DNA from 3 places in the Desulfosoma sp. genome. Region 3 is predicted to be linked to each of the others. Evidence: riboswitches for the same ligand, from Rfam matches in the RefSeq annotation. Region 3 holds a riboswitch; each other region holds the start of a gene.
The links. Region 3 has a riboswitch for cobalamin ahead of ACUVSA_RS10310 (radical SAM protein). Riboswitches for the same ligand answer to the same signal wherever they lie in the genome.

Region 1 (10,372 bases), on a different contig from region 3:
AGCTGGCGGCGCACCTGATCCAAGAACGCCGGCAGGCTCTGGAACGCAGCGCCCATGAATTCAAAGGCGAAACACCGGCATGAACGCCCAAAACCAAGGCACTGCCGCCACAATTGGCTCAACTCATTGGGCCATGGAGTGTTTGGGTGATGGCGAGGCGGCGCCATCAAGGGGTCCGCTGAAGGCGTGCCCCGCGACGGGAGTCTGCGGCCATGCCATTGGTGATGAAAAAGGCTCGTGGGCCGCAGGGAAAGTTGCGCGCCGAAAGGTGTACCGGTGAACGCTCAAAGAGGCACGCAACACGAAAGGACTGAGACGAGGAGGGAACCATGAAAGCATGCCGCGGAATCCTTCTGTGGACGGTCTTGAGCGCGTGGTGCCTTGCGTGGCCGACCGCAGCGACGGCGGTCGTTCAGGAACGCACCGTGACTATCAGCCAAGGCGGTCTCGCTCTGGTCCGAGAAGTGGACACGGTGGCGCTCCCCCCGGGACGTCACACCGTGGTGTTGGAAAATTTTCCACGGACCATGGATCTGGAAAGCCTTTCCGTGCGGCCGTTGACCGACGTGGAAACCGTGGTTTCCTACGATGTGGTGAGCCATTTTCGACCCATTACTGAAAATCAGTTGCTCAAAAGTTATGTGGGCAAACCGCTGGATGTGGTGATCACCAACCCCAAAGGAAGCCTGGACGCCCGAATGGTGCGGCGCGTGCAACTGGTCTCCGACGGCGGTGAAGGCGGATCGCCGGTGTTTCTGACGGACGAAGGCGTCTACACCGGGGAATATCACGGCATCTTTTTCCCTTCGCTTCCTGAGGAGTTATCTCTTGGGCCCAAAGTTTTTTGGAATGTGGAAAATAAGAGCAAGGCTCCGTTGGAAGTGCGGGCGGAACGCCTCTATGAAGCCGGCGGACTGCAATGGAAGGCTCTGTACGGGCTTTACCTGAACGAAGAAGCATCCCAGGCGGTTCTGGACGGGCGCATTGTCGTGCACAACACCACGGATATGGAATTTCCCGGGGTGCGGGTGGTGCTTCTGGCGGGAGACCTACAGCGCGTGCTTCGACGGGACCGGGTCATGAGGGCCGCCATGGCGGCTCCTCAGCAAGCTCTCATGGACAAGCCCGGTGCTGTGGAGGAGGCTGCCGCCTTTGAGTACCATCTGTATCGACTTGCCGACCCCGTGCATCTGCCGGCGGGGGATCCCCTGCAGATTCCTTGGGTGAAAGCTTCGGCCGTCCCCATAGAAAAGCGTGTGGTGAGCACGGGAAACGGATCCGGCGCGGATTGGGGCTTTGAACGAAAAGAGAGTCGGAACCAGCCGGTACGGGCTCTGATCGATATTCAAAATGAAGTGGCTTCGGGCTTGGGGATACCATTGCCGGCCGGTGTCATTGCCGCCCGTATGATCACCGGTCAGGGCGAAGTGATTCCTCTGGGCGAAGAGGCCATTGGTCATACCCCCGTTCACGGGACGCTCCATCTGGAATTCGGTCGTTCCTTTGACGTGCAGGTGGAGCGGACTCTGGAGGATATCAAGAAGGTCGGTCAAAACGTCCAGCGCCTGCGGTGGACGCTGGTGGTGAAAAACGCTAAGGCGCAGGCGCAACGCGTCATCTTGGAAGAGAATCTGTCGGGAGATTGGAAGATCCTTCAATCGAGCCAGCCCTATGAAAAGGTGCACGCGGGGTTGGTGCGTTTTGCTGTGGATGCACCCGCTCAGGGCCAGGTGCAGTTGACCTACGAGGTGGAAACCACGACGCGGTAAAACGGATTCCACCTCGGAACGGCCGCCGCTGATTTTCAAGGGCTCACGGATCCTCCCGTTCCCTATGGATCGCTCCTTGTAGAGGTCGCGCGCCCTGGCGGTTCGCAGATTCGCGGACGGCCGGGAGGCCATCCCTCCGATAGAAAGGGGCACGCCCTTTCCATCGACCCTGAAGGGACCGGCTCCAGCCGATCCACCCCTTGGCCGACGCCCAAGGATGCTTTTCATCCGTTCAAAGGGACGCTCGCATGGATTTTTGGCAAGCCGTTGCATGCCGAAAGCCGGCCGGAATCAGGGAAGGTGGCCCGAGCAGAGCCGACGGGCCAGATCTTCTGCCGCCTGCACGGCTCGAGGCCCGGGGCGTGAATACAAGGCCTCTTCCACTTCAAGAACCTGCCCCAAACGCACGGCGCGCAATCTGTCGAAATGCGCGCGGTTGTGCGGAGGCTCGGGATTGGGATTCATGGGCCCCTTTTGCACGATGTACACATCGGGATCCAGGACCAGAAGATTTTCCACAGACATCTGCACAATGGGGTCGGGAAAGGAAACCGCATTGATGGCCCCCACTGCTTCCATGACGGCCTGAGGCATGCCGCCGCGGCCGGCCACGGCCAGAGGATCAGCGCGGATTTCAAAAACGAGCCTCGGGTGCTGCGACGTGCCCCGACACGCGGATCGAACCGCTTCAAGGCGACGCCGTAAGGCGTCCACGGTCCTTCGAGCTTGTTCCTCTCGGCCGATCAGCAGGCCGAGCCGCTCCATGGCCGAAAAAACCCCTTCAAAATCCTTGGGACCTAAAATCACTATGGGAATCCCCGCTTCTTCCAGACGGGCCGATTCCGGTATGGCGCTTCGGCGGCTGGCGCTCTGGACCACCAGATCGGGTTTCAGCCCCAGGATCATTTCCACGTTGGGGCGCATGTGCGTGCCCACAGAAGGCAGCCTTAGAATGTCCGGCGGAAAGGTGTCGGCCTGCGTCCGCGCCGCCAGGACGTCTTGGGCTTCCATGGCGTAAAGCATTTCCGTAAAGGCTCCATAAAGCACAATGACTCGTTGCGCCGGAGCTTCCAGACGCACGGTTCGGCCCGCATCATCCACCACCTGAACGGGGGCTGCGTCGCATGCCCCACGCACGGCCCACAGAATTGCCACCAAAAAATACAGCCACAGCCGCCTTCGAACTTGATCGGCCATACGGCACCCTCCTTCGACGTTCTCCTTTGTGTTCATGATTGCGCGGACTTCATGGCTCGTGCGGCTCACCGGCCGCAGAGCTGCGCGCAAAAAAAACCTGCCGCACCCCGTTCCGCCCCGGCACCGAGTACACAAAAGCCGAAGTTTCGTAGACCTTTTCCAGAATTTCGGGCTGCAGCACGTCGCACGTCGGGCCGTCGGCCACAATGCGGCCGCGTTGCAAAAAGACCAGTCGCTGACAAAAGACGGCGGCGGTGTTGATGTCGTGCAGGACAAAGACCACGGTGCGCCGCTCCTTTTCCTGCAAGGCTTTGAGCAGATGAAAAATGTGCAGCTTTCGGTGCACATCCATGGCGGAAACGGCCTCATCCAGCACCAGAACCGGCGTGTCCTGGGCCAGCGCCTTGGCCACGAAAACCCGCTGGCGTTCGCCGCCACTGAGTTCCGTGATGGGGCGATCGGCAAGATCCAACGTGTCGGTCCAGACCATGGCCTGCTCAATACGCTCGGCGTCTTCAGCGGTTTCCCGGCCGCCGCCCCGTTGATGAGGGTATCGTCCCATGGCCACCACCTCGCGGCACGTAAAGGGATAGGCCACTTGAAGATCCTGAGGCACCACGGCCACAAGGCGGGCCCTTTCGCGGTGTGGTATCGCGGCCACGTCCTTTCCGTTCAAATGAACAATTCCCGATCTGATGGGCAACACGCCGGTGAGGGCCAGGACGAGCGTGGTTTTTCCGGATCCGTTGGGTCCCAAAATCCCCACAAACTCCCCCATTTTTATGGTGAGATTCACCTCCGTGAGAACCTTTCGGCCTGGATACCCGCAGTGAAGGTGTTCGACCTGAATCACAGCACGACGGACCTTTTCTTGTGCACAAGCAGGTAGGCGAAAAAAGGAGCGCCCAAAAGGGCTGTGACCACGCCCAGCGGGATTTCTCGACCGTCGGAAAGAACGGTTCGCGCCAGCGTATCGGAAACCAGCGTCAGAACGGCTCCGAGAATCATGGACGCGGGAAGAAGCCGACGGTGGGACGGTCCCAGGCACAGGCGAGCCACATGCGGGACCACCAATCCGATGAATCCCACCACGCCGCTCACGGCCACGGCGGCAGCCGCCACAAGGGACGCCGCGCCCAGCACGCGCCGACGCACCTTCTGCGTGTCCACACCGCTGTGATACGCCGCCGTGTCCCCGAGAGCCAGAAGATCCATTTCTCGAGCATAAGCGAAAACAACCCAGGAACCTGCCCCCATGTAGGGAAGCACCGCCAGCACATGGCGCCAGCTTCGCCCCGAGAGACTCCCCATGATCCAAAACACAATGGCGGAAAGGGATTCCTCGTGAAGGCTTTTCAAAAGACTGATGCCGGCTGAAAGAAACGTGGACACGATAATCCCCGCCAGCACCAGCGTCGTGGGATGCATTCGGCCTTGCAGACGCCCCAGAACCATGGCGAGGCTCAGAGCCCCCACGGCGCCGGCAAAAGCGGCGGCGGGCAGCAGGCTCATGCCCGCCAGCTTCCACGACGCCCATCCGCCGAGAATGGTCAGAGACGCTCCGAAAGCCGCCCCGGTGGAAACGCCCAATGTGAAGGGATCCGCCAAAGGGTTCAGCAAAATGCCTTGATAGACGGTGCCCGAGAGGGCTAGGGCGGCGCCCACCACCAAAGCCAAAACGATGCGCGCCAAGCGCAAATGAAAAACGATGTAGTGGGCCGTGACGGCATCCTGTGCCGCCGGTGCGGATGTTGTGGAAAAGATCGAAGCGAGGAGGTGCCAGAGGGTGCCGGAATCGATGGCATAGGGTCCCAAGGTGAGGCAATAGACGGCCAGAGCCAGAACGGAAAGGACGGCCAAAATCCAAAAGAGACGCGAGCGCTCTCCTGGCCCCGAAGGCCTGGATCGGGCCGGCGGCGTCTTCGCCGAATTTTCGGGGGGGAAAGGGTGTGCTGCGTCAGGGGCTTCCACAAAATCCACAGGCTGTCCTCGATGCCTTACGTGGAACCACCGCCCTTTTTGACAATGAGCAGTGAAAGGTAATGGGGTTTGAGGTTTTCAAGAGCAGCGAAATCCTTTTCCACCACCTGGCCTTCCAGGCCGCAGCGGCTCACAAAACAGACGGAATCCTGAAGGCCTGATCGCCGAATCTGGTCCAGAATCTCCGGAAAATGCTTGTACGCTTTCATCAACACCACACTGTCGGAAAAGGGAAGAACCTGGGAAAGACGCCGGCCGCCCTTGGCCCCCGAAATGACCGTCAAAGTTTCTTCGGCTTCCGCCAAGACGACCCCGGCACAGGCGGCGGCTGCCTGGTAGGAGGTGATGCCCGGAACAATTTCCACGGGCACCTCGGAAAGCCGCTGTCGAATCGTTCGCCAAAGATAAATGAAGGTGCTGAAGGTCATGGGATCGCCCAGGGTGACAAAAGCCACGTCCACACCGCTCTCGAGCCGAGCCGCCACGGTATCGCAATTGGCCCGCCAGGCGCTTTCCAGGCGGTTTTTGTCAAAGGTCATGGGGAAGTCCAGCGAGTGGACGGGAATCCCCTTGGGCAGATGGCGCCGGACGATGTCCAAAGCCAGGCTGTAATCGTTGGAGGATGAAGAGGCGGCGAACACATGGCCCACACGGCCGAGAACCTTCACCGCTTTCAGGGTCAGCAAGTCCGGATCTCCGGGACCCACACCGATGCCGTAGAGCGTACCCAGCATGCACCTGTTCCTTTCCTATGCCGTAATGTGGGGTCATGCAGGCCCCAGGCCATAGGCCAATTCCAGCAGCGCGTGCAGAACAGCCACAGCCACGGGGCTGCCGCCTTTTCGGCCCAGCACCGTGATGGATGGCACGGCCTGAAACTGCCACAGGGCTTCCTTGGCGGTGTCGGCTTGGACAAAACCTACGGGCACTCCCACCACGAGCGCCGGCCGAATCCGTTCGTCATGCATGATTCTGAGGGTTTCCAAAAGTGCCGTCGGCGCATTACCCACGGCGACGATGATTCCGTTCAGGGTCGTGCCCAAACGGCGAAAGGCGGCCGCGGATCGCGTCAGCCCCTCTTTTTCCGCCGTCTCGCGCACGCCGGCTTGGGACGCCGGCACTACCACGGCATTGCCGAACCATTGCAGCCGCGTGGGAGATAGGCCTACCTGGACCATGCGCGTGTCCACAACAATGGCGGCGCCTTGGCGCAAGGCCGCGCAACCCGCCTTGACAGCCAGCGGATGAATGCGAATGAGCCGAGCGAATTCTAAATCGCCCGTTGTGTGAATGACACGGCGCACAATGGACCACTGGTCCGGAGGAAAGTCGTGGGGACCCATTTCCGCGTCGATGATGCAAAAACTCTGTTCTTCGATGGTCTTTCCCGCCGAAACAAGCGGTGTGGCTGCGCCGTCGAAGGCACGTTCCTGTGTTTTCATGCGCTACTCCACGGTGAACAAAAAAAATCCTTGAAACGTCACCGTTCCAAGGATTGCACCCTTTTTCTTCATCCCAAGGATCACTCAAAGACCTTTTCCTCGAAGTCTTGGAGCGTCGAAGAGCCCTTTGCCATCGGGGTCTCTTTCGTGACGGAATGCAGGCAGGTCTTCTGGCTCACGGATCTTCCTACAGGCCGCCCTTCCCGTCCCATGCCCATGGAACAGTGGGTTCATCGGCCTTCGTCCCCGTTCACAGCGGCGGGACCGCGACGGAATCGCACCGTCTTCCCTTTTAAACCCGCGTTGGAGTACCTGATTCCCATTGCCGTGTCAAAGAACGGCGACCCTTGATAAGGCGTCAGCTTTCCATACCGCAATACCGCGGCCGGGTCAACAGAAGCGTGGCCGCGATTCTTTCACCCGATTCCCCTCGAAGGGAGCGGCTTTTATCGGTGCGCACATTGCCCGGACGACCTGGAGGTCGTTCCCTTCAATGCCAGAGGGGCTCTCTTGCGGAGGGACCGGGTTTCTCGATCAACGTGGCCCGCCGCCCTGCTTGCGGGAGGGCTCTTGCGAAGGGATCGGCTCGTGCCGCTCCACATATTCTGCGGACAGCCGCGAGGGTGTGCTCCAATGCCCGGGCACCGCCCATCCTTCAGCGCGGAGGGACCGTGTCCTCGCGGTCCGCACATTTTCCGGACGCGCAGGCGGGCGTCCCTTCGGTTGAGGGAGCGTGCCCCTTCAATTTCCTTAGAGGGGCCTTTTCTTTGGGGTGTGTGAGCTGGCGGACGCGCAGGAGCGCGTCCCTTCGAAAATGTGGGCGCGCGCATGCTCGATGTGGACACAAAAATCTTCACGCGGCGTTTCGAAGCGCCTCCTAGGTTGCTTCTTCCTTGTCCAACCGGATGATGCCCGCCTTTTTGAGAGCCGCCACACCGCCCTGAACATTCACGGCGTTTTTCACGCCAGCGGCTCGAAGCTGCAGCAAGGCTTCATAAGATCGCACGCCGGAGTTACACACCACAAACAAGCGCTTGTCCTTAGGGATGGCTTCCAGGCTTTGGGCCAGGGTTTCCTGAGGCACATTAATCCATCGGTCGCCGTAGGCCTTAACGAAGGGGGCGGCATTGCGAGGACCGCGCACATCCAAACAGAGCGCATCCTCTTGGGCTTCGAGCAGGAAGCACTGTTCAAAGTCGTCGGGGTCGGCGGTCACGTTGTGGCCGTCCAAAATGTTTTCCGCGGTGTTTCCAAGGGCGTTGACAATGTCCATGGCCGCGGCAAAGGGCGGCGTATAGGCCACTTCCAGGTTGGACAGGTCTTCCAGGGTGCCTCGGCGCGCCAGCAGGGCGGCCACGGCGTTGATGCGGCCCACGAGAGCGTCTCCGTTTCGGCTGACCCCTTGAATGCCGAGCAGCCTGCGGGTTTTGCGGTCCACGACCAGGGCCAGGGTCATAAGGTCCTGAGTGGGATAAAAGTGGGCTCGGTCGGCTTGGATCACCAGGGCTTGCACGGCGTCAAAGCCTTCCGCAGAAGCCGCCTTTCGCGTCAGCCCTGCGGCGGCCACAGCCACATCAAAGATCTTGACGGCAAAGGAGCCGACGGATCCTTCAAATGTGGCATGTCCTCCGGCAATGTTGGTGCCGATGATGCGCCCTTGCCGGTTGGCCAAAGAGCCTTGAGGAAAATGGAAAGGCTTTCCCGTGATGAGGTGCGTCACTTCAATGCAGTCCCCCCCGGCGTAGATCCATGGATCCGACGTCTGCAGGCGCCGATTGACCACAATGGCCCCTCGAGGCGAGACCAGCAGTCCGGCCTGTTGGGCCAGCCGCCCATTGGGCCTTACTCCAACGGCGGTGATGACCAGATCCGCCTCCAGGTCCCTCTTGTCGGTGCATACGGTCACCGAGGCACCGTTTCCACCGGAGCGGATTTCTCGAACTATTTCTTCGGTGTACACGGCCACACCGCGTTCTCGCAGGTGTGCGGCCACCATTCGGGCCAGGACGGGGTCCAAAACGCCGGGAAGCACGTGGGGCGCGATTTCCACCAGGGACGTTTCCACACCCCACATGTCGGCCATGGCTTCAGCCATTTCACAGCCGATGGCGCCCGCACCGATGATCACCGCTCGACCCACGGCGCCATTGGAAAGCTTGTCCTTGATAGCGGCGGCATCATGGAGATTGCTGACCCGCTCAACCGCGGGATGGTCCATTCCGGGAACGGGGATGACGTTGGGCACACTGCCTGTCGCCAGCACAAGGTAGTCGTAGGGAAGCTCTTGTTCCGTCTGTGTTTCCAGGTGACGCACGCGAACGGTCTTGCGTTCGCGATCCACGGCCTCGGCCCGGGTTCGCGTCATCACACGCACTCCTTTGGCTTTTTCAAAAAATTCGGGTGTCCGCAGCATATGAAAGCTGGTGCTCATGAGCGCCGACAGATCGCTCACATCCCCGGAAACGTAATAGGGAATGCCGCATCCTCCGTAGGAGATGTACTGATCTTGATCCACCATGACCACATCAAAATCCGGACGAAGCCGCTTGATGCGGCAGGCGGCTTTCGGTCCCAAAGCCACCGCTCCGACAATGACTACGCGTTGTGTCGCCATAAATGCCTCGCTCCTCGCTGTCACTGATTGCCGAAACCACGAATGGCGCCGCAGTCCGGGCATGTCCAGGTGATGCCGTTGCAGGTCATGCCCCAAAAGTTTTCTTCCATGCAGTCGCTGCAGATCATAAAACCGCACGGGCACGTCCAGCAAAAAGGCAGTTCCTCCCCACACACGGCGCACACGTAACGTTCAGGACGCCGCCTGCGCAACCGCTTGGCGGGCCCTCGGGTTTCCGCCGACGCCGTGGGTGGCAAAGTCTGGGCATCTTTTTTCAAAGGCGGTAAACCTCCGGTTGTGCCTTGGGTTGGCAGGACGGCAGCCCGGATGTCATAAGCGCTTCTTCCGGGTCGATCCGTAACGCTCCGTGCTTAAGGCACCTGTTTAGCACCCGTGACCGCTTAGCGGCAAGCGTGCCGTCATGGGATCCCGGTCGCTTCGATAAGAGCTCGTTTTTTGACGGAGCTGGCTTATCCATGGTCCTGGGAGAAATGTGGGACCTCCCGTTGATGGGAGTCTATCCGAGAGCGGCTATTCTGGCGCCCGGAGGGGCCCGGATCTTTCAATGGAGGGACTGCTCCCTCGCGGTCCGCACGTTTTACGGACGCGCAGGAGCGCGAACGTCATCGAGGTGATGACTTGAATGGGGCACAGGTTTTGCGAACGCGCAGGAGCGCCTCCCTCCGATGGGAAGGGTCTGTCCTCCTTTTTTGCCGGAAGGGCCTTCTCGCTGGGGATCGCAGTTTCGCCGTGAGGGTCATTCGGAGGGACAGGCTTCTGCTGGTCCGCACCCGTGCGAGTGGCCGAGAGGTCGTGCCGTGGATCATGAGGCGCGTCAACCCGCAATACAGAAGCAAAAACCCTCATACGGTATTTTGACGGCCTCTCGAGGTTCTTGGGAAATGGGGACGTGAGAGGCTCCAGCCTTAGGGGTAAGGAAGCGTTCCCACTCGTTTGCCCAAGCGCTGCAGGGCGTCATCAGGTGGCGGAGCCTCATGGGGGCCTCTCAAGACGTGGAGCGCTTGCCAAGGTAACGTCGCATCGGATCGGCGCGTGGGGACGGGCCGCGCAGCCAAAAGTAGACGGCGCGCTTCATACACGCTGCTTTGGCGGTGAAAGGTGCGCTTGGACCGCATTGGTCCCGAGGAAAGCAGAAGCAATGAACCCACAAGCAGCCGTCATACGCTTTCGAGACGTTGATTGGATCACGGGTTTTTGCTGCGCTTGTTGAGAATCCAGTCGATGATGCGGCCGGGATCGGGCTGGGGAACATCCGGAGTTGGTGAACGGCGGCCTTTGGAAGCCTGAGGCGGTGGGGAGCGGAGAAGGTTTTTCTGTAAAGGCGCCTGCCCGGCGGCCGCCCGCGACGG
Region 2 (10,372 bases), on a different contig from region 3:
TCAAAGAGGGTCTCACCCCTTAGAGCCCACCCGAAAATCAAAAGGCCACGTCTCCTCGCTTCCTTGGAAAGCGATGACCTTCGTGGCCTATTTCTCTTAACCATCTCAATCGTTTTTCGAGACGCCTTTCGAGGCGCCATTGCCGGTGCTTCACTTAACGGAAACCCTCGTTTTTGTCAACCGGCACGGAATCTTCACAGTGGGTTCTCCTTAAGGATTGATTTTCAGATGATTTTCCATGTGCACACCCCTTTCTGTTTTAGGACCGATTCTCGCCTTTGGGGCGGTGCTTTAGATACCGCTTTGGTACTAAGGTCATTCGCGGAAAGCGTCCCAAGGGGCTCTTGTCCACCAAAACCACACACCCGTACGTCTCCTCGAGGGTTCGAAAGGTAAAAACCTGCTCCGGGGACCCTTGGCAGACGACGCGCCCGTTTTTCAGCAGCAGCACGCGATCCCCATACATAGCCGCCAGATTGATGTCGTGGGAAACCATAACCACAGTCAGTTGGCGCTCCTGGCGCAAGTCTTCCAAAAGGTCCATCAGGCGAACCTGATGGGCGGGATCCAAGGCGGCGGTCGGTTCGTCCAAGAGAAGCACCCGCGGCTCTTGGCACAAGGCTTGCGCCAGATAAACGCGCTGCCTTTCCCCGCCGCTCAAGGCCGTTACGGGGCGGTTCCACAGGTGCGCCACATCGGTTCGACGCATGGCTTCCGAGGCCTTGGCCATTTCGTCGGGGCCTTCCATCTGCAGCAGACCAAGATGCGGATGGCGTCCCATCAGAACCACCTCAAGGGCCGAAAAAGGAAAATCTAAGGGCACGCTCTGCGGCAGATAAGCCATCTGGCGGGCGCGTTCCCTTCGGCGATAGCTGGCCAGGGACCGGCCCATGAGCTGCACGGTGCCCCTGTGAGGCTGTTCCAGCCCCGCCATGAGCTTAAGCAGGGTGCTCTTTCCCGATCCGTTGGGGCCGGCCACGATAAAAAATTCCCCCTCGGTCACAGCCAAAGACACGTCATCTAACGCTTGAATAGCGCCATAGGAAAACGACACATTCTTGAGAGCGACCATGGTTGTCATCGAAGAGTTCGGCGCAAGAGCACAATGAACAAGGGAGCTCCGATCAAGGCGGTGACCACGCCGGCGGGCATTTCGCCGTGCTTGGGAATCCAGCGGGCCAGAGCATCACAGATAATCAGGTACCCACCACCGCCGAAAAAGCAGGCCGGTACCAGCACGCGATGATCCGGCCCCAAAAGCATGCGCAAGCCGTGAGGCACCGCCAGCCCGACAAATCCCAGAAGTCCTGTGGCGCAGACCGCCGCACTGACCATAAAGGTGGTCACCCCAAAAAGAAACCATCGCGTCCATGTGACGGGCACGCCAAGGGTTTCCGCCGTATCGCGCCCTATCAACATCACATTCATGGAGCGGGCCATGGCCAAGAGAATCGTCGAACAGGCGGCGAGAACCCCACCCAGACGATAAACTGTGGATATCTCAGCTCGGGAGAGATCTCCCATGAGCCAGAACAGGATGGTATGCAGGCGTGCATCTTGAGTGGTGGAAATAAAAAAGAGAATCAGGGCCCCACAAAAGGCATTGACCATGACCCCGGCAAGAATCAAGGCATCCCGGCGAAGCCCACCGCGACTGGAAGCCAGAATCAACACCAGGGTCACGGACAGGGCGCTGGATCCAAAGGCCGCCGCGCTCACGCCGGGAAAGAGGGACAAGCCCACCAGAATGCCCACAATGGCACCTACAGCCGCTCCTCCCGATGTGCCCAAAATGTAAGGTTCCGCCAACGGGTTTCGCAACAACGCCTGAAACACCAGCCCTCCTAAAGCCAAGGCCGCCCCCGTTTCCATGGCCAGTAAAACCCTCGGCCAGCGCAATTGCCAAAAGATGGTCCACGTGGTGGCATCCACGGCGCCTTGACCTTTTAGGGAACGAAAAAGCGCGCCGAAATCCGTACCCGAAGATCCTACGGCCATACCAAAAATCACGGCTACGGCTAGCCCTGCTACACAGCTGAGGGTCACCGCAAGAATGCGGGCCATCGTGATCGGTCGGTGCATGTCATTGGCCACATGAAGCTCTTTATCGACGACCATTGGAGAGTTCCGGATGCAGCATCCTCACCAACAGCTCCAAGCCGTCCACCAATCGAGGACCAGGTCGGTCGAAGAGATCGGACGGCACCAAATAAACGCGGTGCTCGGCAGCTGCCGGAATCCCCGACCACCGAAGCCACTGTTCCCGAACCTGGTCAAAGATCTGCGCGCGTTCCATGGATGAGACAATGATTGTGTCCGGTCTAAGTGTCATGACCTGTTCCAAAGTGAACCGTGGGTACGGATCGGGACCTTCGGCCACGTTTCGTCCCCCCGCTCGAACAATGAGCTCGTGGGCAAAGGTCTCCGTTCCCACGGAAACAATGGGGGACACACCGATTTGAAAAAAAACCCCCGGTCTGTAAGTGACATTCTTTATGGCATCGTCTACAGACTGAAGTCGCCGCGCCATGTCAGCCACCAGAGCCTCAGCTCTTTCTTGAGCGTGCAGCACATTCCCAAGGGCGAGAAGGGTTTCCATCACTTGGCGGAGCGTCTTAGGGTTCACGGCGTAGACAGGAATGCCGACTTGTTCCAGCTTTTCCACCACTTCCCTGGGATTTCCGTCCTTGATGGCAAGAACCAGATCGGGCTTCAAAGCCACAATTTTTTCCACATCCGGGTGCACGTAAGACCCGACTTTCGTGAGAGCCTGCACCTCGGCAGGATAATTGCTGTACTGACTCACTCCGACCACTCGATGGCCGGATCCTAAGGCAAAAACCATCTCCGTCAGACTCGGCGCCAAAGTCACCACCCTTTGGGGAACATCGGGAACACGGAGCCTTCGGCCCACAAGATCCACCACCTCGCGAGCCTGTGCTGAAGAAGCCGCTACAACCACGGCCCAAAGAATTCCCCTCAATATCCCCTTGATGCATCCATTACCCATAAAATGCAGTCTCTGCGAAGGCGACGACTCAAGGATTCTTGTAACCGTTTGCCCTCCGGTGCTTCATGCCCGTCCGAAAATGAATTGCCTGCCAAGAGCCTGTTCGACCATGGTTCGGCCACTTCATTTCGGCGTGAGGCTGGAGGAGCGCCGCAAGGCGCGAGAAGGAACCGCAACTTGCGGCGCTCCTACTGAAGGTGTTGTTGCGAACAGGCTCCAGTAACAGCCCCGCCTCATGGGGCTTCTAAAATTTCATCGACGCTCCCAGCATAAACGCCGCACCCGGCGTGGAATATCCGAAAACCTGCTCATAGTCGGTATCCAAAATATTTGTTCCCTTGAGGAAAATCTCGAGGTCTTTCAAGGGGGCGTGCGCCGTCACTGCGTAGGAAAGAATGGCATCCAGGATGAAATAGTCGTCCAAAGTGACCCGCCTGGGTGCCATCCAATCCCTGTAGTCTGCATCATCCCGACTTCCCACGTAATGGCCGAGGAAGCGGCACCGTAGGTTTTTCCAGCGGTAGTCCACCCACCCGGAAGCGCCCACTTGAGGACGTCGCAAAAGCTTTTTGCCTTCCTGAAAGGCAATGGAATCTATCCCTCCGTCGTCTGTGACTTCCGTGTCCAGAAAGGTCATACTGACCCCGGCCATGAGGTTATCCCAAGCGCGACTTTCCAGTCCCCATTCCACACCACGGGTTTTCGCCGCTTGAATGTTGAAAAAGTTCGGCGTCCTTTCCGGGGGTGCGGGAAAAGGTGTGGGCACGTAGGCAATGAGGTCCTTGTAATGATTTTCGAAATAGGTGGCGAAGGCCTGCAGCCGCCCTCCCAGGCGCTGCGAAACCCCCACCTCCCAAGATGTGGCCTTTTCGGGGTCCAAGTCAGGGTTTCCCAACGTCCAGGAATCATTGGCGAAGTTTTCATAAAACGTGGGTTCCTTGATGCCTTTGGCCGCCGCCATCCGCAGCGTCGTCCCCGTCTCCTTGATCTCCAAAGCTGCCGCTCCTCGAGGCGTCACCTCGGTGCCGTAGGCGCTGTTGTCTTCTACACGAAAGCCGCCCACCACGTGCAGGCGTTCAAAAAGCGTCACCTGATCCTGAACATAGACGGCATTATTGGAGCGATCCGCACTCAGTTTCGTGGCATCGAAATAAAAGGTCTCTTGCCTGTAGCTTTCCTCATCCCGTTCATATCCTACAGTCAAAACCGAGGTAAAACGCGCTGCGGGCTGCCAGGTCAGATTGGCGTGATAGTCCAAGGTGGCACGTGCCTCATTATACCGTCCGAAAGAATCGGCATAATCGGTCGCCTCGTTGTAGGGGTCCAAATTGCGGCGCCGATTATTATGATAGCCCACACTCACGACATTTTCCCACCACGCCGTGCTCTGCACCTTGGCAGAAACACCTATGACAGCGTCCTGCTCCCTTTGGGTTTGATCCGGATCCAAAGGACTGTACCTGTCGCCGGAACTTTCTGTAGGATATTCATACCTGGCATCAGTGAGTCGGCCCGTGAAGGACAGCTCCCAATTGTCCTTGGGAAAGAAGTCCAAACGTGTGCTGGCGGTATTGTTCCAATAATCGTTATTGATGCGCAGTATTCCACCATCGTCGATTCGGCCGTAGGCGGCTGAATACCCGAAACGGTCGGTACCGCCCGAGACTCGCACGCTATGTTCCCCCATGTAACGTCCGCGATCCGATCGAAGACCATGGGCCGTGGAAAGCTCCACCGAGGCCGGGCCATAGCCTGACTTGGTGAAAATCTGAATGACGCCGCCAATGGCATCGGAGCCATAAAGGGCGCTTTGCGGCCCACGAACGATTTCTATGCGCTCGATATTGTCCGTGGTCAGGTTTTCCCAATAAAAATCGCCGCCGCCCAGGTTCACCTTGACTCCGTCGATGAGCACAAGGGTATAGTTGGGCTCACCGCCTCGAGGAAAGACCACCGTCTGCGATCCCCGAGACCCATATCGAACGGGCTGAAATCCGGCCACATCGCGTAGAAGCTCCGCTACATCGGAAGCCCGGCGCGCGCGAATGTCTTCTTCCGTGAGGACGACGGAAGAAATCCCTAGACTTTGTTGCGGCACGGCCGTTCGAGTCGCCGTCACCACCACATCGTGCGCCCTCCACAGGGGCTGTTCCGCCGCCAGCCCGGGAATGGCTAGAACCCAGCACACGAATAAGGCGACCGCCCCAAACACCTCGCTCCACGATGGCTTTCTTCCTCCCCAAACGGGCTCTTTAGTCTGCACAGATAACGGGCCGGACAAATTTGCCGCTTGAATGCAGAACATCCTCCAATGGGATCCTGCCAAGTGGTGCATACGTCTTGGAGTCATGAATTCACCCCTCCGCGGTTTGGGAAGGCGTCCAACACCCCGAAAAGAGCAGATCAAAAGCGCAGCCGGTGCGCGTGGCGCTTCGAGGCGGATTCGAACAGCCTTCCAGGCTTTGGTCGGTTTCCATGAGGGGGCCCGCGACCCCATGGTGCGGCATAAAAAAACCCGGGTCTCTGAGAAACCCGGGATCTCCCTTTTTCATCCGAGCGGACTCTTGGCCGTCATGCCCCGCTGGCCCGAGGGCACGGACGCGCGCGTCGCCCAGGCAGGTCTTCTGACTCTCGGATCATCCTACAAGCTGCGCCTTCCCACCCTAAGTCGCGAGGCAGTGGCTTCAATGCAGCCTTCGTTCCCGATCACAGCGGCGGGCCCGCTCCCGATTTTCACGGGATTCCCTTTTAAGCCGAAAAGCACCTGGACGGAGTTTCGTTATCAAGAAGCCCGCTGCGTGTCAAGTGCGGAAAACCACCAGAACCTCCTTAACCACGGTGCGCTCGAAGGAGGATATCCAGCAACGTCTCTCTCGTGGCCTTGGCGCCGCCCTGCGTGGCTCAACGAACGGACTATTCGAACGAGGTTTCCTCATTGCCGGACACCCAAGAGCCCTTCCTTTCATTGCCGGAGGTTCGCTCATCCGATTGGATTTGAAGGAACCGGTGGTCCGCACGTTCGCGCTCGCCCAGGAGCGTGTCTCACAATGGCTTGGCCGCGTCCTTTCGGCTTGAAGTTGTAGGAGCATTGCAAGGCGCGATCAGCCATCGCGGCTTACAACGCTCCCACTGAAAGTGTTTTCGAACAGCCTTCCAAGGGACCCTCCACTGAAAGTAAGAACAAGCAATACCTCGATCCGGAGACAAGAACTGACAAGGCATTCTACGACATCCCCCCAAAGCCCTCAGCCAAAACCGTAGCATTACACGTTCAAAGCCCTTTATCAGGGAGGCGCTGTGGTGTCACCAGGTTGTGGTGGTCTTCAAGGTGACGCACCGAATGCCGAAGGGCATGTCATTGGGCGCGCATGCTGCAGTCAGCCGCAATTCCATAGGCACCTCGTGCCGCTTAGGCAATATAATGCCCTGCACAAGGGTTTTCGAGGCCTTGGAAGCTCGTTCTCTCCACTGGGCGATGGCGGCCTCATGGCCGCCTTTGTTTTTTTGTCGAGAAGCCCGCGGATTCAGCAAGAAATTCTGCTGTCACACCCATCACGACGGGATAGCACCAAAAGTGTGCTCAGGGCCGGGAAAAACCCCTTTTTCCACCTCGTCACGGTATCGGATGACCGCCTCCATGATCCTCTGGCCCAGGGCGTCGTATTGTTTCACAAAACGCGGAACGAACCGATCGAAAAGGCCCACCAGATCGTGAATCACCAAAACTTGGCCGTCACAGGCCCGTCCGGCCCCGATCCCGATGGTGGGAATGGGCACTGCTTCCGTGATGCGCTGGGCCACGGATGCCGGAATGGCTTCCAGAACCAGGCTGAAACAGCCGGCTTCAGAGAGGGCCAGAGCGTCCTCCAAAAGTTTGTTAACCGCTTCCTGGTCTTTTCCTTGCACCTTGAAACCGCCCAGTTTCGCGATGCTCTGTGGGGTCAAGCCCAGATGTCCCTGAACCGGAATACCTGCTTCCACAATGGCGCGCACCTGCTGCAACACCGAGGCCCCGCCTTCCAGCTTGACAGCCTGAGCCCGCCCTTCTTTGAGAAAACGCCCGGCGTTTTCCACAGCCTGGGCAACACTGACCTGGTATGACAGGAAAGGCATGTCTCCGATGACCAAGGCTCGCTGCGTACCACGAGCCACCGCGCGCGTATGGTGCAGCATCTCCTCCATGGTCACCGAAAGCGTGTCCTCATGGCCCAGCATGACCATGGCCAAAGAATCACCCACAAGGATCATGTCCACCCCCGCGCGATCCACCCACCGAGCCGTGCAGTAGTCATAGGCGGTGAGCATGGTCAGCTTGCGCCGGCCTTTGGCCCCCATGACCGCTGGAACAGTGACTCGGGGTGCAGGTTTCATAGATTGCTCATCACGCTTCTGTTCTGTGGCCATAGGTGGACTCCTTGATTTTGACCAGTTGGGTGAGGGTCCAGTTGACAGGAGCGGTCAAGCCGTGTTTCTGCGCACAGCGCACGACGGCTCCGTTGATGGCGTCGATTTCCGTAGGTCTGTGCGCTTCCACGTCTTGGCGCATAGACGAACGATTATCGGCCGTAGCCTGCGCCACGGCCAACACGTGGTCCAGAACGTCATCAGAAAGGCTCACTCCTTCCGCTCGCGCCACCATGAGCGCTTCGAGTACCGCGGCCTCGCACAAGCGACGTGCCGGCGGCATGCGGGGAATCTCCCCGTTGGCCAGCCGGCATAAAGCCGTGATGGCATTGATACCCACATTGACACACAGTTTCTGCCACAAGAGCTGGTAAATATCTTCCCGATAGGTGGCTTCCAGACCGGATGCGGCAAAGAGGTCCAAAAGTATTTGAGTTCCAGGCGGTTGAGTTCCAATGAAGCTGCCGAAAGAGGTGGGACCGATCCCGCCGTGGCGCACCACCCCTGGCCCCTCCTTGGTGGCTCCTTGCGCTGTGACCCCCACAAGGACCCTTTCCGGCCCCACAAGCCCAGCCAGTGTCTCAGCATTTCCCAAGCCGTTTTGCAGCGTGAGGACAAGGGTATGCGTCGTGATGGAGTCGGGGTGCACCAACTGCAGCGCCTGCCCTGTAGCATAGCTTTTGACCATGATTAGAACCAGATCCGCACCGCCTTTGAACGGGACAGGCGTAAAGGAAGCGTCCATGCACACGCGTTTTTCTTCTCCATTGAGCTCGTAAAGATGCAACCCACGGCGTCGTATAGCCTCCACGTGCTCCACATCGACGTCCAGCAAGAGAACGCGCGCTCCTGCCATGGCGAAGCGCGCTCCCAAAAGACAACCCATGGCTCCGGCACCGACCACCAGCACGTGCATCATCGACGTGTCCTTTTGCTTCGGCCTAAAGTTCTGGACAAGAGCATGTTTCAGGTCTTCTTTTCAGGGACTTCCGTGCTACCTTGGCACAGTTTTCGCCTCAGGGCAAGTCTGTGGGCGTGTTGTGGAGAGGTCCCGCGTTTAACGTAAACCCTTTGAAAGGAAGCGTCATCAGAAAGGGTGTCATCGCAGGGGCAAAAGATTCTTCTTGAGGGAGAGCGACCATGACGAAGAAAAGCAAAGTTTGGATGATGGTCTTACTGGTTGGGGTGTTCGTGGCGGTGGGTGTTGTGCCCAAAGCTGAAGCGCACAAGCCGAAATACGCCAAAAGCTACATCTATGTTCCGGCCCCATGCCCGCCTCAAAAGACCGTGGTTCACCACTACTACCCGTACAAGCTCTATCGGTACGCGCCGCCGCCGCCACGGCGTGTAGATGTGTACCATTATTACCAACCGTGCTATCCTGTGTGCGGATACTACCCGGCGTCACGCGGCCCTTATGTGGGAGGTTACGTCGGGGATGGAGGATGGTCCCTGATTTTTGAAACGGGCGACCGCTGGTAACCAGCACGGTCAGGCGGTTCACACCCGCGTGATGATCCCCGCACGGAAGGCTTTTCTGTGACCCACTCTTTGCACCTGCCTGCGGATGAGCCTTTGACCGCTCGAGCAGTGGACAAGGAACGTTCGAACAAGGGTGACGGCTCGGCCGAAGGGGATGAGATCCAACTGGTCCTTCGAGCCCAGGCGGGAGATGCGGAGGCTATGGATGCGATCATCGCCACTTACCAATACATGGTGTTCGCCGTGGCCTACCCTCTGTGCGGGTTCGATCGCGATGAAGCCATGGACGTGACCCAAGAAGCCCTGATTCAGGTTTTTCGAAAGATCGGTCAGTTTGAAGGTCGATCTTCGCTGGGAACGTGGATTCGCCGTATTGCCATCAACGCGAGCCTGCTGGCTTTGAAGAGAAAAAGAAGGCGCCTTCAGTTCATCCTTCCGTGGCGCCTTCTTGAAAACCAAGAAAATCAAGAGATGCCCTTTGATCTTCCGGGCGGTGCAGAGGGTCCAGGGCCTAAAAATCCTCTGGAAGACCTTTCCACGAAGGAATTCAAACGGAACGTGCGCAAAGCCATGGAAGGACTTTCCGAAAAGCAACGCACCGTCTTTGTGTTAAAGGTTTTTGAGGAAATGACCATTGCGGAAATCGCCGAGATGACGGGCATGGCCTTGGGGACGGTCAAAACCCATCTGTTTCGCGCTACGCGCACCATCCGCGATCGGCTGACGGCCATGGGCTACGGTGAGGACACACGGGGGGCGACACCATGAGGGGCTGTAAGAACTTTGAAGAGACGCTCATCCTTGATGTGTTTGATGAATTGCCTGAGGAACAATGTTCCCGATGGAGTGCTCATGCCGCCCAGTGCGACGCCTGCACGACGGAACGCCGTCGCCTTAAACAGTTGATGCAGCGGGTTAAAGCCGCCGGCACACCGGAACCCATGCCGGAATCGGAAGCCCTGCGCATGAGAGCCCGAGTGCGTTGGGCTTTAAACAATGACGGCCGAACCTTCGCCTCGTTCAAAGCCCCGTCCTTATGGCACAGTTTTGCATTTAAGCCCGCATGGGCTACAGGGCTTATTTTGAGCGCGGTCGTGATGGTCGGCGGCCTTACGTGGATAGGCCTGCCTTCAAGAATGGCGGATACCGACACGGCGTCGGGACCGACCGTGGTGGCGGATCAAGACCAGGAGGTGATGGAAAACCTCGAGTTCCTCAAAGAATTGGATACCGTTCGAAAACTCGTCACTGTCATCGATCAACAAGACCAAGAGGTTCCCTCGGCGGAAATCCTCGATAACGCGCCGGCACCCGTTTCCTCGCAGCTGGAAAAAGAAGCCTATGCCTAAGGCCGCTCACCCATTGAGGAGCCTTTGCCGGAATGGCTTTTCGGGGCCGTTTTCGTTTCATTATTGTGAGTCTTTTTACTACAGTAGGAGCGCCGCACGGCACGATGAGGCGTCGCAGCTTGCGCCG
Region 3 (10,372 bases):
TGGTCGCTTCTGTGCTCTCGGGTGACGGCGCGTATCGCAACCTGCTCACCGCCCTGAATCCCCACAGGTCACAATGGGCCCCATCAGCACGACGGAATCTCGAGGCCCAGGCTCTTTCCGCGGCAGGGCCCTGCCCTTAAAGGCGGCCTCCACAGCGTTTTCGATGAGGCGGATGGCGTCCGCCGAAGAGGTTTTTTTGAGCTTTGACCTCTTTTGCAGCAGAATTTGTGGATCGAGAGTTCAGGGAAAGCTTTCCGCTACGGCTCGGCTGTGGTTTCTTCGATGAGTGCTTCCGTTTCCAAGTAGGCTTCCTGCAATTGCTCGACCAGCTCAGGTGGAGCGTGCCACAGCCCTCGCTCTACGGCCTCCAGTAGTTTGTCCAAAATATTTTGCAACGCATAAGGGTTAACCTCTTTGAGCCATCGTTGCATCTCGGGATCCAGAGCGTACTTTGCCGCAAACCGTTCATACATATAGTCGTCGATCAGCTCGGCCGTGGCATCCCAGCCCAAGAGAATATCCATCACTTTGGACAGATCCCCCGCGCCCTTGTACCCGTGGCGTTTCAAGCCTTCAATCCACTTTGGATTCAGAATGCGAGACCGAAAGATGTGCTTGGCTTCCTCGAAGGTCGTGCGCACAATCACCCGTTTTGGGTCGCTGCTGTCGCCGACCAGTGCCAAAGGGGCTGAGCCTCGAATGTTTGTCGCCGCAACAATCAGTCCACCGTAATAGTTGTAGTAGTCGGTACAGGAAAGCAAATCGTATTCGCGTGAGTCCTCGTTTTTCACCGTCACGTCCATTCGGCTCAAAAGGCGCTTGAAAATGGATGCCTTGGCCGCACCATAGCTTCCCGTACCGTAGGCATGAGCGGAGTATCGTATGTAATTTTCGGCGAGATCCTGCCGGGTGTTCCATGTTTTGGATTCGATCAATTCGGCGACGCCGGCGCCGTAGGTGCCCGGGGGGCAGCCAAAGACACGAAAAGTGGACTCCCTCCAGGCCTCATTGTGGCTCTTGCCTTCTTGCTCGTATTGTTCCACATCACGCCACACATGGCGCAGAATAAAATTGGAATCCGGATTTTCTTTTAATGATGCCACCATGTGCACGGCTTGATCCATAAGTTCGATCAGGTTTGGAAAACAATCCCTGAAAAATCCGGAGATGCGCACGACAACGTCGATTCGGGGCCGTCTAAGTTCTTCAAGAGGAATGACTTCGACGCCCTCAACGTTGCCGCTGCCTTTGTGCCACACCGGCCGCACCCCCATGAGGTACAGAATTTCCGCAAGATCATCACCTTTGGTGCGCATGGTGGATCCGCCCCACAAAATGATGCCCACACTTTCCGGATAGGCGCCCGTTTCCCTGAGGCATCGTTGGATGAGCGCATCGCCTAGCCTTTTGCCTGTTTCCCAGGCTGCCGGACTGGGAATTTTTTGGGGGTCCACAGAGTAAAAATTGCGGCCTGTCGGCAGAATCTCCGCTTGACCGCGGGTTGGAGCCCCCGACGGTCCGGGACGCAGAAATCCGCCCTCCAGGGCCTTTACGATGGACTCGATTTCGGCTGTCGTTTCGCGAATTCGAGGCACCAGGTCTTTGGCGATGTATTCCAGAACGGCTTCCAACTGGTTATGGGAACGTCCAAGGACAGCCATGGCCACGTCCCTGGGATCGGCATGAAAATCGGCTGCGGCCATGCGGCGCACCAACTCCACACACAGCTCATGAATCTGCCGAATGATCTGCCCACCGGTTCGCCCTCCAAAATGAGAAAGACATTGTCCTTTGTGCGTGGCCAGCTCGTCGTAGTGAAAACCCAAAACAGCAGCGACAGCCTCCCTAAGGGACGGCACGTGACCGTTGGGCAGCCGGGTGAGCTGCACCAAGAACTCCACCAACTGTTCCCCTTGCGGAGCTAATCCTAGCGTATGAAGGCCGTCGGTGATCATAGTGTCTGCGACTTCGGCCAAGTAAGCGTGAAGATGTTGAAGAAACGCGGGGAAATCGGCCTGAGCTTTGGCAAGCTCGATATTCAGATCCTTGTCTAAATCCGCTTCCTTGACAGCCTCCAAAATCTGGCTGCGTAGAATCTCCAGTTTACTCGGATCTTCACGCTCGGCCTCGGCGTAGTCCCTGAGTAAATTGTCCAGCTTGGCCAAATCTTCATACAAGTCGGCATTGGTGAAAGCCGGAGGCAAATGGTCGACGATGCCGCAATAGCTGCGCCTTTTGGCCTGAGTTCCCTCACTGGGATCATTGATGATATAGGGGTAAATGTTGGGCAGATCCATAATAGCCAAATCTGGGTAACATTCTTGGGACAAACCGAGGGCTTTTCCAGGCAGCCATTCCAAAGAGCCGTGTTTGCCCACGTGAATGACCGCGTGCGCTTTAAAAACTTCCTTTATCCAGCGGTATTTCATTAAGTACAGGTGCGGCGGCGACAGGTGTGGGTCGTGAATGATGGCGGAGGTATTTTCGTAAAAACCCCGAGGCGGTTGCATGGTGATGAAAAAATTGCCGTTGATGGTGCCGGCAAAATGCAGCCGCCCATTGTGCACGAAGAGATCTCCAGGCACGGGTCCCCAATCGGCGGTCATTTTTTGGGAAACCTTTTTCGGCAGTGCCGCATGCCAGGCCTGGTAATGTTCAGGATCGGCATGGATTTGCGCACGCTCTGCCAGTTGATCCGGTCCTTGCCAACGCCGATCGTAGGTCATTCGGGCCAAAAGCTCTTCCGCCATGGCTTGGCCGCTCTCATAGGTTTTTTCCACCTGATAACCGCGTTCGACCAATCGGTCCAATAGGTGTTTGACACTGGCGAAACTGTCCAACCCGGCGGCGACACCAATGCGATCGTTGCGTGGCGGGTATTGATGAAAGATGATGGCCACTTTCTTTTCTCTATTGGGTGTGCGCCGCAATCGCGCCCAGTTCAAAGCCAAGGAAATCAACCTCTTCACTCGATCTGGAATAGGAACGAGCTTGGCCAATAAAGCTCCTGTGACGGGATCGTGTTCGTTTTCTTCACGGCTGGCGATGGGCACATTGATCAGAGCGCCGTCAAATTCCGGCTGGGCGGCGGAATAAGAAACCTCCATCGTGGAAAGACCCTGTGGGCTCTCGTGCCACCGAGCATAGGGGGTGTACATGGTGATGGCCTGAAGAAAAGGCACATTCAATCGAGGCAGAATATCGCGATAATCCTTTTGAGCCATGACCAGGGAAAACATCATTGGGTTCAGCAGCACATCGATGCGAGAACGGCGGCCATCCATGAAGTAGCGGGCCACAAGGTCATGCACGCTCATATTTTTCAGGGTTTTATTGGGATAGCGAACGTGAAAGAGGGCCAGAACATTGGCGCCTTGGTGTTCCGCTTCTCTAATGAGCGCGTCGATGTAAGTCAGGTCGCCATTCACCCAATAGGTCTGGTAAAACCAGATACCTAAAGTAGGCTTTCGAGGATCAATTTTCCTGGACACATATTCTTCCAAAGAAGGGATGTAGGGAAAGTCGGGATGATAAATGCCTTCTGATGGGATTTTCCGTGGAGGGAGGACCGACGATTCGGTTCCATTAATGACGTCGTGAATGAAATGAAGCAAGTGTAAAAAGTTTTCCACTCCTCCAAAAAGAATATAATTATTGATGGTGTTCCAGACGCCGTTTTCAAGCCCATCGGCATGTTCGTGCGCAAGGAGGACCGCTTCTTCATCCCCGCCCATAGGCTGAATGTGTAAATAAGGCCTAGTCAAGCCCTGAGCTCGGCGCTCTTGCATGGCCTCGAGAAGAGACGCCAACGCCGGGCACGAGTTTTTTCCTCCATGCAGGGTGATGAGAACCATGTGGGCTTTTAAAGCCTCTTGCACGAAGGCTTCAATGCGAGCGTTGTCAAAAAGTTGGCTTCGCGTGCGGGCTGTCACGGACACCAAGCCGCCTTGAGCTAGATAGCGCGTCACGGCACGGCTCAAACTGGGAATTTCCCCGGCGGTGGCGCTAAAATACACTATTTTCAAGGCACTCATTTCTCTCCTCCTTTCCCCCTTTGCGCCTTAGAGCCATCCGGAATGCCGTTTGGCTTCTCCCATAGTTCCCAAAGCGTTTGATACATGGTGCACACCAGCGACGCATGGTGGGCTGTGTTATAGATCAATCGACTGGGACATTCCCCGGGGCAAAACCGCCGAATGTGACACGTGGCACAATCGGCCCCCCGGGGCTGAGCAAGGCCGCAGAGGCGCCGCAAACGCGTGGTGTCGGGGTGCCACACGGTGCCGCAAGCCCAATCCTTTTCGCCGCATGTTTGGCCGCAGGGAAAGACGGATCCGTCTGGTCGCACGGCAAGACTTTCTCCTTTGGCTGCTGGGCAAAACACGGATGTGCTGGACGATGCCTTTGCCCGTCGGAGTCTGTCCAGTTCTCGAAGTCGCAAGGGTTGATGGCGATGCTGGTTTACAAAGAGGACGCTTCGATAAAACCTTTGCAGACCGACACGCAGGCTGTGGTGCTTAGGCGGCGCCACATGGCCTTGAAGGGCATGCCCTTTGACGGTGAGCAGATCCAGGGCGATTCCCTGGCACCACCGAAACGTCCCCACAAAAAGGGGCAACAAATCCAGGGTGCCTATAGAGGCTTCACTGACCACAGCCGTGATGCGAAAAGGAACTCCCGCCGCTTCTAAACGTCGGATTCCAGCGACCGTCTTCGCCGCACCGCCCCGAAGATTTTCTTGTATCGGCGGTGGGCCGTCCAAACTAATGCCCACTTGAATCGCATAGCGTCGAAAAAGATGGATTAACTCCGAAGTAAGTCGAGTCCCGTTGGTTTGAACGGCCAATGTGGCCGGAAGCCTTCTCCGCTGCAGCGCTTCAGCGGTATACGCAATCAAATCCGGCTCCAGCGTGGGCTCGCCGCCGCTGATCTGAACATGAAAAAAACGACCGGAGCGTGCGGCCAATGTCAGAGCCTGATCCACCACCTCGCGGCTCATGGCCTTGGGCGCCCCTTGGTTAGGGCGGTAACAGTAGGCGCACCGAAGGTTGCAGCCCTCGGTCAGCCAAAGGATGAGGTATCGAACCGTAGGAAACATCAAGCGCCTTTAGGCAAGTGTGCAGCCACCATCTCCTCACGCAGCTCCATGGACAAAAAAAAATCCTTGGACCTTGAAAAGGACCCAAGGATTGCACCCATTTTTCTTCATCCATTGGCATACGGGAAAAAGAGGTGCGTTTCCCCATGACAGCCATCACCCAGTCGCCGCCGAGGCGACAGCTTTCGACCACAGGCAGGTCTTCTGACTTCCGGATCCTTCTACTCCCTGCACCTTCCCGGCGTTTCGTGAAACACCAGTGGCTGTTTGATCAGGTTTCGTCCCCGGTTACAGCGGCGGGACCGCGCCGGATTTGCACCGGCTTCCCTTTTGGGCCCTTCAAGGCACCTGTGGTAGCCTCTTTATGCCCATTGGCCTCAACGGAGTCAAGCCGAAATGACTCTCCCACAAAAGCCTCTCAGTGTTTGCAATCCTATGCGCTGGGCAAAAATGCCTGCGATGGAACAGGGTGACTTAGGTGGTCCGACTGGGTTGACAACCTGCGACCGGATTGTGTACATTAACATTAAAGGCATTTCAAAACCACCTCGTGGACGCTCATTGTGGTCGCGAAGGCCACAGCGCGAAGGGCATCTTCGTGCAGTGGCCTTTTTCATTTTTTTTTCGAAGGGTACGAGAGGGAGGCGTCTCATGATGGGGCTGACAAAAGGTTTTGTTTTGGCGGTCATGATCCTGGCTGGCGGTTTTCTGGGCTTAGGTGCCTCACGCCTCTGGGCTCTTGAAGAACCTAGTTGGAACGTACTTGAGGAGGTCGTTGTCACGGCAACGCGGACAGAAAAAGCGACCGCTGAGGTTCCAGCGTCGGCTTCGGTCGTCACGGCTCAGGAGATCGAAGCAAAGGGATCCAAAACCTTCGACCAAACCCTGAGTCATTTACCTGGAGTTTATGTGCGACGGGGCAAGGGTTTGATGGATACCCTTTCTTCCATCAGTCTGCGCGGCATTCCTGACCCAAAGCGAACTCTGGTGCTTGTGGACGGTATTGCCCTCAACAATCCGTACACCGGCAACGTGAAATTCGGCGGATTTTACCCGGAAGAATTGGAACGCGTCGAAGTGGTTCGAGGTCCTTTTTCCAGTTTGTATGGCGGGTATGCCATGGGCGGCGTGGTCAATTTCATAACTAGGATGCCCGAGAAGCGGGAAATATGGGTGAAAGCAGGCTATGGAAACGGTTTTCAAGGGGGAGAGGCCATGGAAGACCTTTCCAGGCTGTACCTATCATACGGCGATAAGCTGTGGGACAAATTCAGCTTCATCCTCAGTTACGGTAGGCAGGACACCAACGGCTATCCGACGGATCTTAATCTCACGTCCAAAGCCCCGCCTGCGTCGGTGTCCGGTTGGAAGGAAACCACAGACAGGTACGACAAGAAAGCCTACCTGGTGGGCGATAAAGGAGACAATACATGGTGGGATGACGGTTTTACGGCCAAAGCGGCTTACTTTTTGACACCGAAAACACAATTGGGCATGACATTCATGTACAACCGGTATGAATACGACTACGATGATCCTCATACCTTCCTTCGCGATGAGTCAGGAAATCCTGTCTGGTCCTATAAGGGTTTATCTGAATCCGGGTTTCTTCCTGGAGGCGGGGGGCGTGCTCAAGGACTCTATAGCGTCGACTTTGAGACCCAAGACTTCATGGATCTGAAGATCACGGGTAAAGTAGCGTACTTGAAGGTGTATGAAGACTGGTACGTGACGACCATTTCAGGAGCCACACGCTTTGGCGGTCCTGGATACGTCAGCAATACGCCTCAGGAATCACTCACCCAAGAACTTCAGCTCACCGTTCCCCTTAATTCCATCGCGGGCGGCTCCTTTTGGGGTCGTCATACTGTAACCTTGGGCGAGACCTTCAAGACCGGAAAGTCCAACACCAAAGAAAAAAACCTGACGGATTGGCGTGACGAAGATTCCACCACAAATCTTCGCTACCAATCCGAAGGAAAAGATCGTTTCTGGGGTTTGTATGTTCAAGATGAGATATCCATTCTCGAGAACGTGACCGCCTATCTGGGCCTCCGCCAGGATTGGTGGAAAACCTTTGACGGTTTCGTGGTCGACTACGACACCAATAAATGGACTCCAAAGCCGGGTTACCCCAAAGCCTATCGTGAACGCTCCCATTCGTCCCTAAGTCCAAAAGCCGCCCTCGTCTATAAACCGACAGACGGCACGACCCTTCGCACTTCCGTGGGCAAAGCCTTTCGACCGCCCACACCCTACGAGCTTTACCGCACATGGACCTCCTCATCGGGTGTCACCTACGCGGGAAACCCCTCATTAAAGCCGGAAACAACGGTTTCCTGGGATTTGTCCATTGAACAGAGACTCTGGAAAAACGCCAAAGGCTCTGTCACCTATTTTGAGAACTACATGAAAGATTTCATCTACCGACAGACGGTGAGCTCGACCTACCAAGAACTTGCCAATGTCGGTAAAGCCGAATCTCGTGGAGTCGAAGCGGGGCTTGAACAGCGTCTTTTTGAATGGCTCACGTTCTTTGGCAACGTGACCTATACGGATTCTGAGGTGACCCAGAACAAAGCCAAACCGGCAACCGAAGGCAAGCGCCTCACCCAAATGCCGCTCTGGATGACCAATTTGGGAGCTCGCGTCGCTAAAGGTCCTTTGACTTTCTCCATTGAAGAGCATTATGTAGGAAAACGTTACAATGATGATACCAATGCCGATCGCAAAGACAACGTGTACGGCTCCTACGATCCCTACTGGATCACCAATGTGGCCGTTTCATACCAGGTGAAACCTTGGGCCAAAGTGTCCCTGTTGGTGGACAACCTCTTTGATGAAGACTATTACAGCTATTACAAGGCGCCAGGCCGTTCGTGGTTCGCAGAGTTGTCTGTAAAATTTTAGTGATTTTTTCGGAAAGGTTTTCTGTGCTTTGGGCGTGTCGAAGTCAAAACATTTTTCTCGTCTTGTGGGCCGCAGCCTGGCTGTTGAGCCCCGGCATAGGGCACGGGCAGCAGAGTTTTTTAACGTATACAGATAAATTCCAGCGAACAGTGAAAATCCACGTTCCTGTCTCCCGAGCTGTCTTGACCGTTACGTACGAGCTCATTCCGGTTTTGAGGCTCTGGGACCGGATTGTCGGTGTGTCTCGTTGGGCGGAGCAAGAATGCGAAGTCTACCGCGCCCTCGTGGAAAACCATCCGGAATGGCGGCGCCCGCACGTGGGGACGGCCGCCGACATGAATGTGGAAACCATGTTGGCGCTACGCCCCGATCTCGTCGTGACCTGGGCCACGCAAATCAAGGGCATTGATTTTCTCGAGAAAAAGGGCATTCCCATCATTGCCGTTTATCCGGACAGCCTCGAGGAACTTTTCGAAATGATTCGCCTTCACGGTAGGCTTTTCGGTGTCGAGCAAAGGGCTGCTGAGGTTCTCTCGGGGATGGAGCGTTTGTTGCGTCGGGTGCGGGAGCGGACGGACCGCATTCCGCCCGGCGCCAGGCGTAAAGTCGTCTATGTGTATGGAAATCCCACGACGGTCGTGGGCGGCCTGGGCCTTATGAACGAGGTCATCGCCTTGATAGGGGCTGATAACCCTGCGTCGTCCCTAAAACAAAGGACCGTCGATGTGCCTCTCGAACGTATCCTTGGCTGGAAACCCGATGTGGTTTTTATTTGGGGTCATGCCAGATATGGAGAGGAGGAGATTCTCGGCAGTCCCTTATGGCAGCATGTGGAGGCGGTGCGTCAAAACCGCGTCTACAAGCTTCCCAAATGGTCGGCCTGGTCTCCTCGGTTAGCGCTTGCCGCCCTTTGGATGGCCCAAAAAACCTATCCCGAGATGTTCGCCGACCTGGATCTGGACGCAGAGATCGACGCCTTCCATCAAAATTACTATGGCATTTCCTATAGGTCCTTGGGAGATCTTAATTTGAACCATCGTTTAAGCCCTGCTGAGCGGTGACGAGAAAATTTGCGGCCTCTGGCTCTTGAATCATCACCGTCGTCTCACGGCGCGCCCCGCGTGACGGCTTCTCATGAACAAAGGGTGCACGAAAATGCCTTTTGTTGGAGCGGCGCAAGCCGCGATTTATTGTTGCGCCGTGCTGTACGGGCCCTATGAATCAAGACCAAAATTCGTGTTGCCGGCCCGGCCCGGTTTGGGGTCACTATGGTGCTGTGCTCTTCCTCGCCGAGCCGAACAGCCGTGGAAACCCATTCTTGGACAGGCTTTATGGAAGGGTTTTCACGCCGGGCCGCCCGAAGAGGCACGCGCAATTCCAATGGCTGTCGTTTCTAGCCTTTGGTACCCGTAATGCCCCGCTGAACTTCTGAGCTGCTTTCCATAATGTCCATGAAAGGACGGCGGCGAAGCCGGTGAGGAAGGACGAGTTCGGCGGCTATATCCACATCCTGACGTTCCACCGACGTTCGGCCCTCATAAGCCGCATTGGTCTTGGCAGCTTTTAGCATGATGATGTCTGCCCGATGCCCGTCAACCCCCACTTCTAGACAATAGGACGCAATGTGGAACAGGATCGAGCGGTCCACAGTGACTTGAGGGTAAAGGGTCCGGGCGGTTTCGATGCGTTCCACAAGCTTTTGGGAAGCCTCTGCCCAAAGAGCGGTGAATCCATCCGGGTTTATATCAAAAGCCGCACGCCGCTCCATAATTTCCACGCGGCGTTCCACGTCGCGAAGTCCTTCCACATGGACGCACAGTCCGAAACGATCCAGGAGTTGGGGCCGAAGTTCGCCTTCTTCCGGATTCATGGTTCCAATAAGGGTGAATTGTGCAGGGTGAGAAAAGCTGACGCCTTCACGTTCGATGGTGTTGACGCCCATGGCGGCCGAATCCAGAAGGACGTCCACCACGTGATCGTCGAGAAGGTTGACTTCGTCAACGTAGAGAATGTTGCGGTGTGCCGCGGCGAGGAGGCCTGGTTCCACGCGTTTTTCGCCTTTCTTCAAAGCCTGCTCCAAATCCAGGGTTCCCACCACGCGATCTTCCGTGGCCCCTACGGGTAGTTCCACAACGCGGATTTCCCGCTGCACCGTAGGGACGGGCTCACCTGCCATCACCCGGCGGCTGCAATCCAGGCGTGGGCATTCGGGACACACCCCTTGAGGATCTCCTTGAGGGAGCTGAAAGGGACATTCGTCCACGACCTCGATTTTGGGCAGAATGTGTGCGAGCGCTCGCACAGCAGTGGATTTGCCGGTGCCTTTTTCCCCTCGGATGAGCACTCCGGACAAGGTCGGGTTGA

Region 1: it holds a riboswitch for cobalamin, as region 3 does, so the genes downstream of both, ACUVSA_RS12460 (precorrin-8X methylmutase) here and ACUVSA_RS10310 (radical SAM protein) in region 3, are expected to answer to the same signal.
Region 2: it holds a riboswitch for cobalamin, as region 3 does, so the genes downstream of both, ACUVSA_RS01290 (TonB-dependent receptor plug domain-containing protein) here and ACUVSA_RS10310 (radical SAM protein) in region 3, are expected to answer to the same signal.

Annotation. Positions count from the first base shown of each region.
Region 1 is NZ_JBRAHS010000020.1:31,326-41,697, reverse strand. Features, by position in the region: gene ACUVSA_RS12490 (DUF3783 domain-containing protein) at 1-83, shown strand, start outside; gene ACUVSA_RS12485 (DUF4139 domain-containing protein) at 330-1,769, shown strand; gene ACUVSA_RS12480 (ABC transporter substrate-binding protein) at 2,061-2,966, opposite strand; gene ACUVSA_RS12475 (ABC transporter ATP-binding protein) at 3,016-3,819, opposite strand; gene ACUVSA_RS12470 (FecCD family ABC transporter permease) at 3,816-4,946, opposite strand; gene cobI (precorrin-2 C(20)-methyltransferase) at 4,964-5,680, opposite strand; gene ACUVSA_RS12460 (precorrin-8X methylmutase) at 5,714-6,388, opposite strand; cobalamin riboswitch at 6,532-6,719, opposite strand; gene ACUVSA_RS12455 (FAD-dependent oxidoreductase) at 7,266-9,002, opposite strand; gene ACUVSA_RS12450 (hypothetical protein) at 9,023-9,280, opposite strand; gene ACUVSA_RS12445 (AAA family ATPase) at 10,208-10,372, opposite strand, start outside.
Region 2 is NZ_JBRAHS010000001.1:272,459-282,830, forward strand. Features, by position in the region: gene ACUVSA_RS01275 (heme ABC transporter ATP-binding protein) at 260-1,072, opposite strand; gene ACUVSA_RS01280 (FecCD family ABC transporter permease) at 1,078-2,082, opposite strand; gene ACUVSA_RS01285 (ABC transporter substrate-binding protein) at 2,105-2,962, opposite strand; gene ACUVSA_RS01290 (TonB-dependent receptor plug domain-containing protein) at 3,255-5,222, opposite strand; cobalamin riboswitch at 5,608-5,793, opposite strand; gene panB (3-methyl-2-oxobutanoate hydroxymethyltransferase) at 6,563-7,414, opposite strand; gene ACUVSA_RS01300 (ketopantoate reductase family protein) at 7,392-8,333, opposite strand; gene ACUVSA_RS01305 (hypothetical protein) at 8,555-8,896, shown strand; gene ACUVSA_RS01310 (RNA polymerase sigma factor) at 8,954-9,664, shown strand; gene ACUVSA_RS01315 (anti-sigma factor family protein) at 9,661-10,245, shown strand.
Region 3 is NZ_JBRAHS010000014.1:21,164-31,535, forward strand. Features, by position in the region: gene ACUVSA_RS10300 (NAD(P)/FAD-dependent oxidoreductase) at 1-140, shown strand, start outside; gene cobN (cobaltochelatase subunit CobN) at 258-4,034, opposite strand; gene ACUVSA_RS10310 (radical SAM protein) at 4,031-5,098, opposite strand; cobalamin riboswitch at 5,276-5,465, opposite strand; gene ACUVSA_RS10315 (TonB-dependent receptor) at 5,750-8,008, shown strand; gene ACUVSA_RS10320 (ABC transporter substrate-binding protein) at 7,978-9,069, shown strand; gene ACUVSA_RS10325 (ATP-binding protein) at 9,402-10,372, opposite strand, start outside.